2 regions of the Bradyrhizobium sp. A11 genome follow, and region 2 is predicted to be linked to the other one. Evidence: riboswitches for the same ligand, from Rfam matches in the RefSeq annotation. Region 2 holds a riboswitch; the other holds the start of a gene.
The links. Region 2 has a riboswitch for cobalamin ahead of WI560_RS10770 (DUF1636 domain-containing protein). Riboswitches for the same ligand answer to the same signal wherever they lie in the genome.

Region 1: it holds a riboswitch for cobalamin, as region 2 does, so the genes downstream of both, WI560_RS14605 (TonB-dependent receptor) here and WI560_RS10770 (DUF1636 domain-containing protein) in region 2, are expected to answer to the same signal.

What each region holds. Positions count from the first base shown of each region.
Region 1 covers NZ_CP149509.1:3,167,502-3,173,733, forward strand. Annotated here, with positions in the region: gene WI560_RS14585 (adenylate/guanylate cyclase domain-containing protein) at 1-771, shown strand, start outside; gene WI560_RS14590 (hypothetical protein) at 878-1,054, shown strand; gene WI560_RS14595 (hypothetical protein) at 1,219-1,428, shown strand; gene WI560_RS14600 (hypothetical protein) at 1,527-1,790, shown strand; cobalamin riboswitch at 1,830-2,044, shown strand; gene WI560_RS14605 (TonB-dependent receptor) at 2,158-4,395, shown strand; gene ilvD (dihydroxy-acid dehydratase) at 5,590-6,232, shown strand, end outside.
Region 2 covers NZ_CP149509.1:2,340,753-2,346,984, reverse strand. Annotated here, with positions in the region: gene cobN (cobaltochelatase subunit CobN) at 1-2,127, opposite strand, end outside; gene cobW (cobalamin biosynthesis protein CobW) at 2,127-3,161, opposite strand; gene WI560_RS10770 (DUF1636 domain-containing protein) at 3,158-3,532, opposite strand; cobalamin riboswitch at 3,626-3,846, opposite strand; gene cobO (cob(I)yrinic acid a,c-diamide adenosyltransferase) at 3,887-4,522, shown strand; gene WI560_RS10760 (cobyric acid synthase) at 4,528-5,976, shown strand; gene cobD (threonine-phosphate decarboxylase CobD) at 5,965-6,232, opposite strand, start outside.

The DNA.
Region 1 (6,232 bases), 830 kb from region 2:
AGCGGCTTCACCTCGATGAGCGAGGGGATGACGCCGCGCGGCCTCGTCAAGGTGATGAACCACTATTTCACGGTGATGTCCGCACCCGTCAGGAACAATCGCGGCATCATCGACAAGTATATCGGCGATGCCATCATGTCCTATTGGGGGCCGCCCTTCATCGAGGACGACGAGCAGGCCCTCCTGGCCGGCATTGCGGCGATCGAGATGGCCGATCAGGTGCCCGCGCTCCAGCGGCAGCTGCCCGACCTGCTCGGCATCCGCGCCATGCCCGCGCCGTGCGATTTGCGGATCGGCATCGCCACCGGCGAGGTGCTGACCGGCAGCATCGGCTCCGAGCTGATGATGAGCTTCACCGTGATGGGCGATGCCGTGAACCTGGCCTCGCGGCTGGAAGCGGTCAACAAGGTCTACGGCACCCGCATCCTAATCTCGCAGGCCACCGCAGAGGCGATCGGATCGCGGCTCGAGCTGCGCGAGATCGATCGCCTGGCGGTCGCCGGCCAGAGCGCGCCGCAGCCGATCTTCGAGGTGATGGCGAGGGCGGGCGCGCTCACCGATGCGCAAGCCAGCCTGCGCACGCACTATGCCGAGGCGCTTGCCGCCTATCGTATCAGGCGCTTCGATGCGGCGCGCGCTGCATTCAACGCGGCCCTCGAAGCCGTTCCCGGTGACGGGCCCTCGCGCACGATGCTCGGCCGCATCGCGCAGCTCGAGGCGAGCCCGCCCGACGAGGCATGGGACGGTGCCTGGCGGCTCGACAGCAAATAGGCTGCCCGCACCGGAAAAATTGCTTCTGCTCGATAACGATGTTCGCCGTGACCTATTTCCCGGGCTTAGGTTGAATGTCCTTGAGGCGTTTGATGGGGACACGCCGATGCCAGAACTTCAGGACAGGCTGGAACGGTTTGAGACGCTCACCGCCGAATGCGAGCTGATCGCCAAGCTCGCCACCGATGGCAGCAAGCGCGAGTTCTATCTGAAGCTTTCGGAGCAATACCGTCAGTTGGCGGTCGACATGCGGCAGGCGATCGCGACCGAGGCTGCGGCCTGAGGCCGGCTGCAATCCGTTCTTAAGGTTTGGCGCGCATCCTGATGGCATGCGGGCGTCGCTGATAGGTGATGCCCGTGGTGGGAAGGCCGGGGTTCGTTGCAATGCAGCGTATCCCGTGAACGTGATTTGCCATGCCTGTTTGCCATGCCTGACAGGGGCATCCCATGCGCCTCGTTGCCGTGATCATCATCGCGCTCATGACGGCGGCCTGCGATCAGGAGCAGGACATCACCGGCTCGACGCCGCCCTGTCCCTTGCGGAACTACAGCTACAATCCCCGCGACATGAACCAGTGCGTCAACGCCTGCAAGGCATGCGATCGCGGCACGACCGTCACCTGCTCGACCTCCTGCACCCTCAAGGGCGCGCGCTGACGGCTGCCCCGGAGCTGCCTCGCGCAACCGGCGGTGCTTGGGCACCGGAACGATTCACTTGGGTTAATCATTGAAGAGGCGGCAGGACGTGGAGTCCGATGGAAATGGGTATGCTCGATCCCGGTCGATTTCTGGTGTCGTGCTCGCATTGCGAGGCCTGGCCGATGGCCGCCAATGTGAAGCGGTCGAGCTGGTCGGCGTCTCCGCATGAGGTCGGGTTCGTCTGCACGCGCTGCCGCCGCGAGGAAACCGCGATCGTCTCGGCCTCCGGCGAACTGACCCCGGTCAAGCGCGTCGATGTTCCGCCACGCGATGTCACGGCCGCCTGGGCCCAGGCGCAACGTCCGCGCGGACGGACCTGAGCGCCGCCCAACGGTCGATTGACACGCTGCCGGGGCGACACGTAAATGGCCGGCGACGGTTCTCCTCACGGAGATCAAAAGGGAATGTGGTGCGGGATGTCCCAATGCCGGGATCTATGCCAACGCCACGGCTGCCCCCGCAACTGTAAGCGGTGAATCTTTCGTCCTGTGCCACTGGGAATCTCGGTCCTGGGAAGGCGACGCAAGGTCACGACCCGCGAGCCAGGAGACCTGCCGTCAGCCGTGGTCACACGCGAAGATGTCGGTCGGGGAGTACAGACATTGGCTTCATCGGAGCAGTCCGCCGCTCTGCCGTGAAACCTCGTTCGCTGTGACGTGCCACTGACGTCATACCGAGGTTACAACAATGTCCCGTCTCGTTTCTGCCGCCCGGCGCCTCAGCGCCGGCCTGCTCGCGTCCGTCTCGCTCCATTCGCTCGATCTATCCTCCGCCTTCGCCCAGCAGGGGCTTGCCGAGCAATTGCCGCCGATCGAGGTGAGCAAGCCCGCCGATCAGAACCGCACGCGGGCGAGGGCGACCGGTGAGGGCGAGGCGACGCGGCCGCGACGCACCGCGAACGTTGCGCCGCCAGGCGATGGCACCGGCTCATCCGGCTCGGGCTCGGAGGCTGTCGCCGGCGGCGGCGGTATCGTCGGGGCCGCCACGACCGTGATCACGGCCGCGGATATCGCGCATTCGCCGTCGCAGGCGCTTGCCGAGATCATCGCCACGCAGGTGCCGGGAGCCCAGATCACGACGTTCTATGGCGGCCAGATCGGCGCCAAGACCAGCGTGGACCTGCGCGGCTTCGGCGCCTTTGCCACCGCCAACACGCTGGTGCTGGTCAACGGCCGGCGGCTCAACGACGTCGACATGGCGCAGGTGGACCTCTCCACCATCCCGCTCAATTCCATCGAGCGCATCGAGATCACGCGCGGCAATTCCGGCGCGGTGCTCTACGGCGACAACGCGGTCGGCGGCGTGATCAACATCGTCACCAAGACCGGCGCCGGCGGACCGCCCGTGACTGCGCGCATCGAGGCCGGCTTCGGCTCGTTCAACACCAAACTCGGCAACGTCTCGACCGCGCTCAATTCCGGGCCATGGTCGACCTCGTTCTACGGCAATGCCGTCAGGACCGACGGCTATCGCGACAACAATCGCTATTCCCAGCAAAACGGCGTCGGCAATCTCAACTACACCACGCCAGGCCTGAGCGCGTTTCTCACCGTCACCGGCGACAATCAGGAACTGCGGCTGCCGGGCGGCCGCACCGTCGATCCCTCGATCGGCCTCGACGAGCTCAGGACCAACCGCCGAGGCACCAGCACGCCGTTCAATGCCGCCAACCAGCAGGGCTTCAGCGCGACGGCCGGGTTTACCAGGACCCTGGTCAATGGCGTCGATCTCATCGTCGACGGCGGTGTGCGCGACAAGAAGCAGCAGAGTGCGTTCTTCTCCAGCCCGACGCCGGTTCCGGCCTTCTTCACCTCGACTTATGTCGAGTCCCAACTGACGAATTGGTCGATCACGCCGCGGCTCAGCGTGAAGAGCCTGCTGCTCGGCCTGCCGTCGCAGCTGCTGACCGGCATCGATTATTACGATGCGAGCTTCGAGCAGAACCGCGGCGCCGGGCAGGGGCTCGCCGCCTGGCACAATTACGACCTGAGGCAGCAGACGGTCGCAGGTTATTTCCAGCACACATTGGGCGTGCTGCCCACGACCGACGTCTCCTACGGCGTGCGGATGCAGAACGTCCGTCTTGCGGCACGCGACAATTTCGACGCGGCGGCGCCGTTCAACGCCGATATCGGTGCGCTGCCGCTGACGAACGACGAGACCCAATACGCGCTGCATCTCGGAGCCGAGCATCGTCTCAACGACGTGGTCTCGCTGTTCGCTCGCGCCGCGCGCGCGTTCCGCACGCCTGACGTCGACGAGCGCCTGTCCTCGGGGCCGTCCTTCGATCCCCTGACTTTCGCCGCGATCCCGCAAACGTTCCAGCTCAAGACCCAGACCTCGCAGGACATCGAGGGCGGTCTGCGCATCAAGGGCGGCGGTCTGCAGCTGCAGAGCAGTCTCTATCTGATGGACCTCACCAACGAGGTCCATTTCAACCCGGTCCTGTTCTACAACACCAATCTCGACCCGACTCGGCGCTACGGCTCGGAGACCAGTCTGTCCTATCGCGTCAACGACGCCCTGCTGCTGCGCTCCGGCGTGACCTATACCCGCGCGGTCTTCCGCGAAGGCGCCTGGGCCGGCAACGACGTGCCGCTGGTGTCGCGCTATACGGCGAGTGCGGGTGTCAGCTGGAACATCTGGCAGAACTACCTGGTGCTCGATGCCACCGCGCGCTTCTGGAGCGAGCGGCGCATGGACAACGACCAGGCGGGCACCCAGAAGCCGATCCCGGCCGGCGGCACGATCGACCTCAAGCTCAGCGGCCAGGTTGAGCGCTACTTCTGGTCCTTCGGCGTCAACAATTTGCTGAATGCGCTCTACTACGACTACGCCATCGCCAGCACCTTCACGGACGGCCGCTTCAGTGCCTATCCGCTGCCCGGCCGTACCTATCTGCTCAAGGCCGGCGCCACGTTCTGACTTGGACGCACAGACGCAGGAATCGCGGAAGGCGAATGGATTCACATGCTCACGGGATGACGGAGCGGGCCAGGTGACCTGTGTCGCGCCCTGTCAATCCACCCGCGTGAAAAGATTCCACTTTACCGAAATTCGGAAATGGCGTATGTGTCGCCCATCCCGGCTCATCCAGGAGGGGCGATCTCGAGGTCGTCTTGATCGCGAGCCGGGCTTGCGGTGGACGCGGCAGCGTCGGCACGAGAGGTGCGGGCAGGGCGGGTAGTCCCTGTGAGTCCGTAACCGCGTGCAGACGAACGGCGCTGCTAGGCTTCGTCTCGCTCGTAAGTTTCCGGCTTCGTCGACTGGGCCTGGGAATACTGCGGCGACATGGCGGGCCGTGTGTACGGCAAAACCGTGTGGTCCTGGCCGTCGTTGCTACGGTCAAGCTTCCGCGGAGGTGCGAGCGAGCCTAACCGGGCAGACTGCATCATCCAATTCGCGGGGCGAGGGAGGCCAGAAGGAAAGTTCGGCTCCCGGGAGAGCACGGCATAAGCCGTCCGACCACCGCGCAGGGAAGGCCGAGTGATCGGCACCACCTGTATGCTGCTGTGCGGTTCTTCTGCGTGTGCATTTTGCGCAGCGGACCGCGGGTGCGTTGTCAGCACCCGGCCTTCCCTGTGCCCTCTTGGATTTGAGGGTGGAGACGCGAGCAAAGCTCGGGCGAATTTGAGCTGCGAGGCTGCGAAGGCGTGTCCTCTTGAAGATCTCATGTCGCCGCATTGGACCGTGTCGCTCTGGGTCCCGGCTCTGCGCCGCAACGCTTGCGCGTTGCGGCTTGTCCGGGACACGGCGGAGCGATAGAGGCCGACTCACTTTGTGTCTGTTTCTGTCATTCAGCGCCACGCTGGCGCGCCTCCCGAGTTTTGAAATCAGAGGTTGTGGATCGCCTTCCTTGCGAGGTATCCAAGTATGCCGACCCGTGTCTTCCTGGTAACGAATGTGCCGTCCACGCAACACTCATTCCGGATTTAACCGTCATCGCCGGTGGTTCGCATCACCGCCGCTTTTTGGCCACACCCGAACATGAATAAAATCACTCTAAGTTTTTGAAGGGCAGCGGCGGTCCCAAGGGGCGCCGGAAAATCCCAAGGTCGATTCAAATCTTGGCTCTGATTTTTCGGGTCTGAAAGGGTCGACCGGGGAAACTGGTTTGCGATGCGCACGAAGATTGACAAGCAGAAGCTGCCGAGCCGTCACGTGACGGAAGGCCCTGCGCGCGCGCCGCACCGGTCCTATTTCTACGCAATGGGTCTGACCACCGAGCAGATCCACCAGCCCTTCGTCGGCGTCGCGTCCTGCTGGAATGAAGCTGCACCCTGCAACATCGCGCTGATGCGCCAGGCTCAGGCGGTGAAGAAGGGCGTGGCGTCGGCCGGCGGCACCCCGCGCGAGTTCTGCACCATCACCGTGACCGACGGCATCGCCATGGGCCATGACGGCATGCGCTCGTCGCTGCCGTCGCGCGAATGCATCGCCGATTCCGTCGAACTCACCGTTCGCGGCCATGCCTATGACGCCCTGGTCGGGCTCGCCGGCTGCGACAAGTCGCTGCCCGGCATGATGATGGCGATGGTCCGTCTCAACGTGCCCTCGATCTTCATCTATGGCGGCTCGATCCTGCCCGGCACGTTCCGTGGGCAGCAGGTCACCGTGCAGGACATGTTCGAGGCGGTCGGCAAGCACTCGGTCGGTGCCATGTCGGACGAGGACCTCGACGAGATCGAGCGCGTGGCGTGCCCCTCGGCGGGCGCCTGCGGCGCGCAGTTCACCGCCAACACCATGGCGACCGTCTCCGAGG
Region 2 (6,232 bases):
GTCCTGGCGGCCACGATAGGGCGAGCCGGATGGTCCCGGCGCGATGCGCTGGCCCGCCAACGCAGCAAGCAGCGCATCGCGCTCGGCGTCGCCGCAGACGCCGCGGCCGAACACATGGAGGCCGTCGCCGAACTGGCTCTCCTTGAGATCGCAGACGAAGCGATCGATCCGCGGGATCGCTTCGGCCGGTGCTGCCGATGCGTCGAGACCGAGATCCTCTTCGAGACCGGCGGCACGCGCTTCGTCGCGGATCGCCGCGATCAGGCGCTGGCGGCGGGCGGGATCGAGGCCATCGGCGGTCGAATATTCGTCGAGCAGGCGTTCGAGCCGGCGCAACCCTTCCGGCACCGCGGATTGCGCGAGCGGCGGCGGCAGATGGCCGAGGGTGACCGCGCCGATGCGGCGCTTGGCCTGCGCGGCTTCGCCGGGATCGTTGACGATGAAGGGATAGATGACGGGCAGATCGCCGATCAGCGCTTCCGGCCAGCACGCGGACGACAGCGCGACGGATTTTCCGGGCAGCCATTCCAGCGTGCCATGCGCGCCCATGTGCACGACGGCATCGATCCCCTGCGCATGGAGCCAGAGATAGAACGCGACATAAGCATGACGCGGCGTGCGGGCGAGATCGTGGTAATCGGCATCGCGCGTGATCGCATCGCCGCGCTCGGGCTGGACCGCGATGATGGAGCGGCCGCACGCGATGGCCGCGAATTGAAACGCACCGCCGTTGCAGCTGGGATCATCCTCCGGCGCGCCCCAGGCCTGCGCGAGATCGTCTTGCAGGGACTGCGGCAGGCGCGAGAGGGCCGCGCGATAATCGGCGACGCCCCAGGTCAGACTCTGCTTCAGCAGCGTCTCGCCGAGCGCATCGCCCGGCGCAACATCGAAGCCGGCCTGCACCAGATCGGACAGCAGCCCTTCAACGGAGACCAGCGCATCGAGACCAACCGCATGGGCGATCTGATGCGGCCGGCCCGGATAGTTCGAGAGCACGATCGCGACCCGTTTCTCGGCGGCGGGCTTCTGTGCAAGTCGCCACCAGGCCGCAACGCGCGCGGCGACGGCCTTGACGCGCTCCGCGTCGGGCCCGTGCGCCAGATGGGCGAATTGCAGATCGGGATCGCGCATCGCGGCCGACTTGAAGCTCACAACGCCCGCGAACAGGCGGCCGTCGACCTCGGGCAGCACCACATGCATGGCGAGATCGCCGGGCGAGAGACCGCGCAGCGACTCTGCCCAGTCCGCGCGCCGCGCCGTCGCGAGCGCGACCTGGAACACCGGGCACGAAGCTTGATCGAACGGCGTCGTGCCGTCGTCGCCGACGGCCGAGAATGCCGTCGCGTTGACGATCGCGGCCGGAGGATGTTGCGCGAGATGCGCGCGCAGCCAATCGGCGACGCCGGGCGCTTTCAACGAGGTGACGAACACGCCGTAGGAGTCAAAGCCCTCCTCGCGCAGCGCGGCAATCAGGGCATCGACCGGACCCGTATCCGCGGCCGTGAGATAGGAGCGATAGAAAGCCACCAGCGCAAGCGGCCTGCCCGCACGCGAGGCCGGCGCAGCAATGACGCCGCGCGAGGGATCGTAGAAGCCCATCTCCGGCACGGTCAGCTCGCCAGTGACCGGTCCGGCATAAAGTCCCGAGGCCAGCGCGAGCTGCGCGATCGCCGCTTGCGCGGCGACCGGACCGCCGGTGTCGCAGAGCACCTTGAGCCGGCGCAGCGTCGACAGGGGCAAGGTCGAGTAGGCATCGAGCCGCGTGTCGTCGCGGCCGTCCGCCGGCAGCACGGCGAGCGCGACGCCGCGATCCTGCGCCAGCTGCTGCAGGGCCGTGAGACCATAGGACCAGTAGGATTCGCCGCCGATCAGCCGCACCAGAATGCCGCGCGCCTGCGACAGCGTCTTCTCGATATAGGTGTCGACCGAGAGCGGATGGCGCAGCTCCGCGAGATTGGCGAGCCGCAGCGACGGCAGGCTATGGCGGCCACGGCGCCAGCCGGCCGCGAACGCCGCAAGGTCGGAATCCGAATACGAGAGCACCACGAGATCGGCCGGGTCCTGGCCGATGTCCCTGGGCGTCGCGGTCTCCTCCAGACCGCGGCTCTCGCGGAAGACGACGTGCATCAGATACCAAGTCCTGACCTGATCGCGGCCTCATCGATATCGCCGTGCTCGCCGATCACGACGAGCCTGGACTGCCTGTGACCCGCGCCCCAGGGCTTGTCGAACTGGTGGCGCACGCGCTCGCCCACGGCCTGAAGCAGCAGGCGCATCGGCTTGCCCGCGACCGCGATATAGCCCTTTGCGCGCAGCACGTTCTGCTCGCGCGCCAGGCGCTGCACGGAGGCAACGAGCGCATCGACGTCGGCGACTTCCGGAAGGTCGATCACGACGGAAGCGAAATCGTCGTGCTCGTGCTCCTCCTCGCCGTCATGATGCGAGGGCCGCGCGGCGAGATCGTTCTCGGCGGCCGCGCCGAGGCCGAGGATGACGCGGGCGTCGATCGCGCCGTCGGTGACGGGCAGCATCGGCACGCGGCGCGGCATCTCGGCAATGATCGCCGCCCTGGCGGCTTCGATCCCGGCGCTGCCGGCGAGATCGGCCTTGGTCAGCAGCACGATGTCGGCGCAGGCGATCTGGTCCTCGAACACTTCCGACAGCGGCGTCTCGTGGTCGAGATTCTCATCCGCCGCGCGCTGCGCTTCCACTGCAGCCGGATCCGGCGCGAAGCGGCCGGCCGCGACAGCCTCGGCGTCGGCGAGTGCGATCACGCCGTCGACCGTGATGCGCGAGCGGATCTCGGGCCAGTCGAACGCCTTCAAGAGCGGCTTCGGCAGCGCCAGGCCCGAGGTCTCGATCAGGATGTGATCGGGCCGCACCGGGCGCGCCAGCAATTGCTCCATGGTCGGAATGAAATCATCGGCGACGGTGCAGCAGATGCAACCATTGGCGAGCTCGACGATGTTCTCCTCCGGGCAATTGGCATCGGCGCAAGACTTCAATATCTCGCCATCGACGCCCTCGCTGCCGAACTCGTTGACGAGCACCGCGAGCCTCTTGCCGTTGGGATTTGCGAGAAGATGCTGGATAAGCGTCGTCTTGCCGGAGCCGAGGAAACCGGTGACCACCGTGACCGGGACTTTTGCGAGCGAGCTCATTCGGCGGCCTCCGGCACGATTGCAATGGGGGGAATGCGGGCAAGCGACTGCTTGCGGAAGATTTCGGGGCGGCTGCGCCAGGGCACGAGCCCGTCCGGCGCGGCTGCATAGGCCGCAGCGCCTGCGACCACGTCCTGCGCATTCGCATCCGACAGGCGGCCATAGACATAGGACCAGCGGCCCGGCGCGCTCAGCGCCACCGAGCAGCCCTGGCTGCACGCCGACAGGCATTCGACGGGAACCACATTGACGCCGTCGGGCACGCCGGCCTCGAGGATCGCACCATGCAGGCGCTTGCCGGGCGTGGTCTCGCCCTCGCCAAGCGTCTGGCCGGCACGGCAGGTGATGCAGACGTGAAGTGTGACGGTCATCGCCTCTTCCAGATAACAGCGGGAGGCGATGAGGCACACGGACCATTCGTCAGAAGGCCCGTTTCCCCGTCGCGGAACACCCCGTCCGCCGGTCCAAAACTCGTCCGCGCTGGCAGGTCTCCCGGCTTGCGGAGTAGGGTTTTGCCCTTCGATCCCCGCCTTCCCGATTCCCTGAGGAATCAGTGGCTTTGGGCATCTCTCCGGTCACGGTCGCGGGGGCGGCTGCATTTTGGACCCAAATCTTGCCGATTCGGACCCTATCGCATTCCCTCTTCGCCTGTCATAGGACAGGAACCAACGCCGGGCCACCATTTGCCGGTGGCCGCCTCTTGTCAAGCCGAAGGACCGGATCCAATGACGCCTGAACCGGACACCCAAACACCTGAGGAAACCGACGCCCGGCACGCCGCAAAAATGGCGAAGAAGAAAGCCGCCCGCGACAAGATCATGGCGACCAAGAGCGGCGAGAAGGGCCTCATCATCGTCCACACCGGCGCCGGCAAGGGCAAGTCGTCCTCGGCCTTCGGCATGATCGTGCGCTGCGTCGCCCATGGCTTCCCCTGCGCGGTGGTGCAGTTCATCAAGGGCGCCTGGGACACCGGCGAGCGGCGCCTGCTCACCGGCCATTTCGGCGAGCTCTGCCAGTTCCACGCCATGGGCGAAGGCTTCACCTGGGAGACGCAGGACCGTGCCCGTGACATCGCCGCCGCGCGCGCCGGCTGGGAGAAGGCCAAGGAGCTTATCCTCGATGAGAGCTTGCGGATGGTCGTGCTCGACGAGATCAACATCGCGCTGCGCTACGATTATCTCGACATCGCCGAGGTGGTCGATTTCCTGACCACCTCGAAGCCGCCGCTGACGCACGTCGTGCTCACCGGGCGCAACGCCAAGGACGAATTGATCGAGATCGCCGATCTCGTCACCGAGATGACGCTGGTCAAGCATCCCTTCCGCTCCGGCATCAAGGCGCAGGCCGGCGTCGAGTTCTGATGCCGATGGCACGCGCGCTGATGATCCAGGGGGCCGGCTCGGACGTGGGCAAATCGCTCATCGTCGCCGGCCTTGCGCGCGCCTTCACGCGGCGGCACCTGCGCGTGCTGCCGTTCAAGCCGCAGAACATGTCGAACAACGCGGCCGTCACCGTCGATGGCGGCGAGATCGGCCGCGCGCAGGCGCTGCAGGCGCTCGCCGCCGGCGTCGAGCCGCACACCGACATGAACCCGGTGCTGCTGAAGCCCGAGACCGATGTCGGCGTGCAGGTCATCGTGCATGGCAAGCGCATCGCCACGGCGCGCGCGCGCGACTACGCGGCGATGAAGCCGTCATTAATGGGCGCGGTGCTCGAGAGTTTCGAGCGCCTGAAGGCGCGCGCCGACCTCGTGCTGGTCGAGGGCGCCGGCAGTCCGGCCGAAGTCAACCTGCGCAAGTCCGACATCGCCAACATGGGTTTTGCCCGCAAGGCCGACGTACCGGTCGTGCTGGTCGGCGACATCGACCGCGGCGGCGTCATCGCGCAGCTCGTCGGCATCAAGACGGTGATCGACCCCGAGGATGCCGCGATGATCCAGGGCTTCGTCATCAACAAATTCCGCGGCGATCCCACGCTGTTCGACGACGGCTACAGGCTGATCGAACAAAAGACCGCCTGGCGCGGCTTCGGCGTGCTGCCCTGGTTCACGCGCGCCGGCGAGCTGCCGGCCGAGGACGCGCTCGGCCTGAGCGACGCGCGCAAGCCCGGCCAATGCAAGATCGCGTGCCTAGCACTGTCGCGCATCGCCAATTTCGACGACCTCGATCCGCTCAAGCTCGAGCCCGGCATCGATCTCGTGATGGTGCGACCGGGTGAAGCGATTCCGGGGGACGTCAGCCTCGTCATCATCCCCGGCTCGAAATCCACCCGCGGCGATCTCGCCTTCCTGCGCGCGCAGGGCTGGGACATCGACCTGCTCGCGCACCATCGCCGCGGCGGCCACGTGCTCGGCCTCTGCGGCGGCTATCAGATGCTGGGGCGCAGCGTCGCCGACCCAGATGGCATCGAGGGCCCCGCGGGCGACACGCCGGGACTTGGGCTGCTGGACGTCGAGACGGTGATGAGCCCGCAGAAAACGCTGACGCGTGTCGCGGCCGTGCATGCCGCCACGAAGCAGGCGATCCAGGCTTACGAAATCCACATCGGCCGCACCGACGGACCGGATCGCATCCGCCCCTTCGCGACGCTGAACGGTGAGCCCGAGGGCGCGATCTCGCGCGACGGCCGCGTGCAGGGCAGCTATCTGCACGGCCTGTTCACCTCGGATGATTTCCGCAAGGCGTACCTGGCAAAGCTCGACATTCCCGCCGGCAACGAGCCCTATATGGGCCGGGTCGAAAGCGCGCTCGAGGCGCTGGCCGATCACATCGAGCAACATCTCGACGTCGCAGGCCTGCTCGCGCTAGCGCGCTAGCACTTCGGCAAGGCGTGTCCATTCGGCTTCGCTGCCGGGAAGCCCGAGGCGCAGCCATGTCGGCTCTCGCGCAAACACGCGCGACCAGATATGGCCATGAGCCAGCTTCTCCTGCGCAGCCAGCGCGTCAGGCGTCTGGTAGAGACGAAACAGCGGCGTGCCGCCAAGCAGGGTCCAACCTTGCGCGCGCGCCATCTCGTCGAGGCGGACGCAATCGCGCGCAAGCCGCGCGGTCGTGGTCCCGGCCCAGGCATCG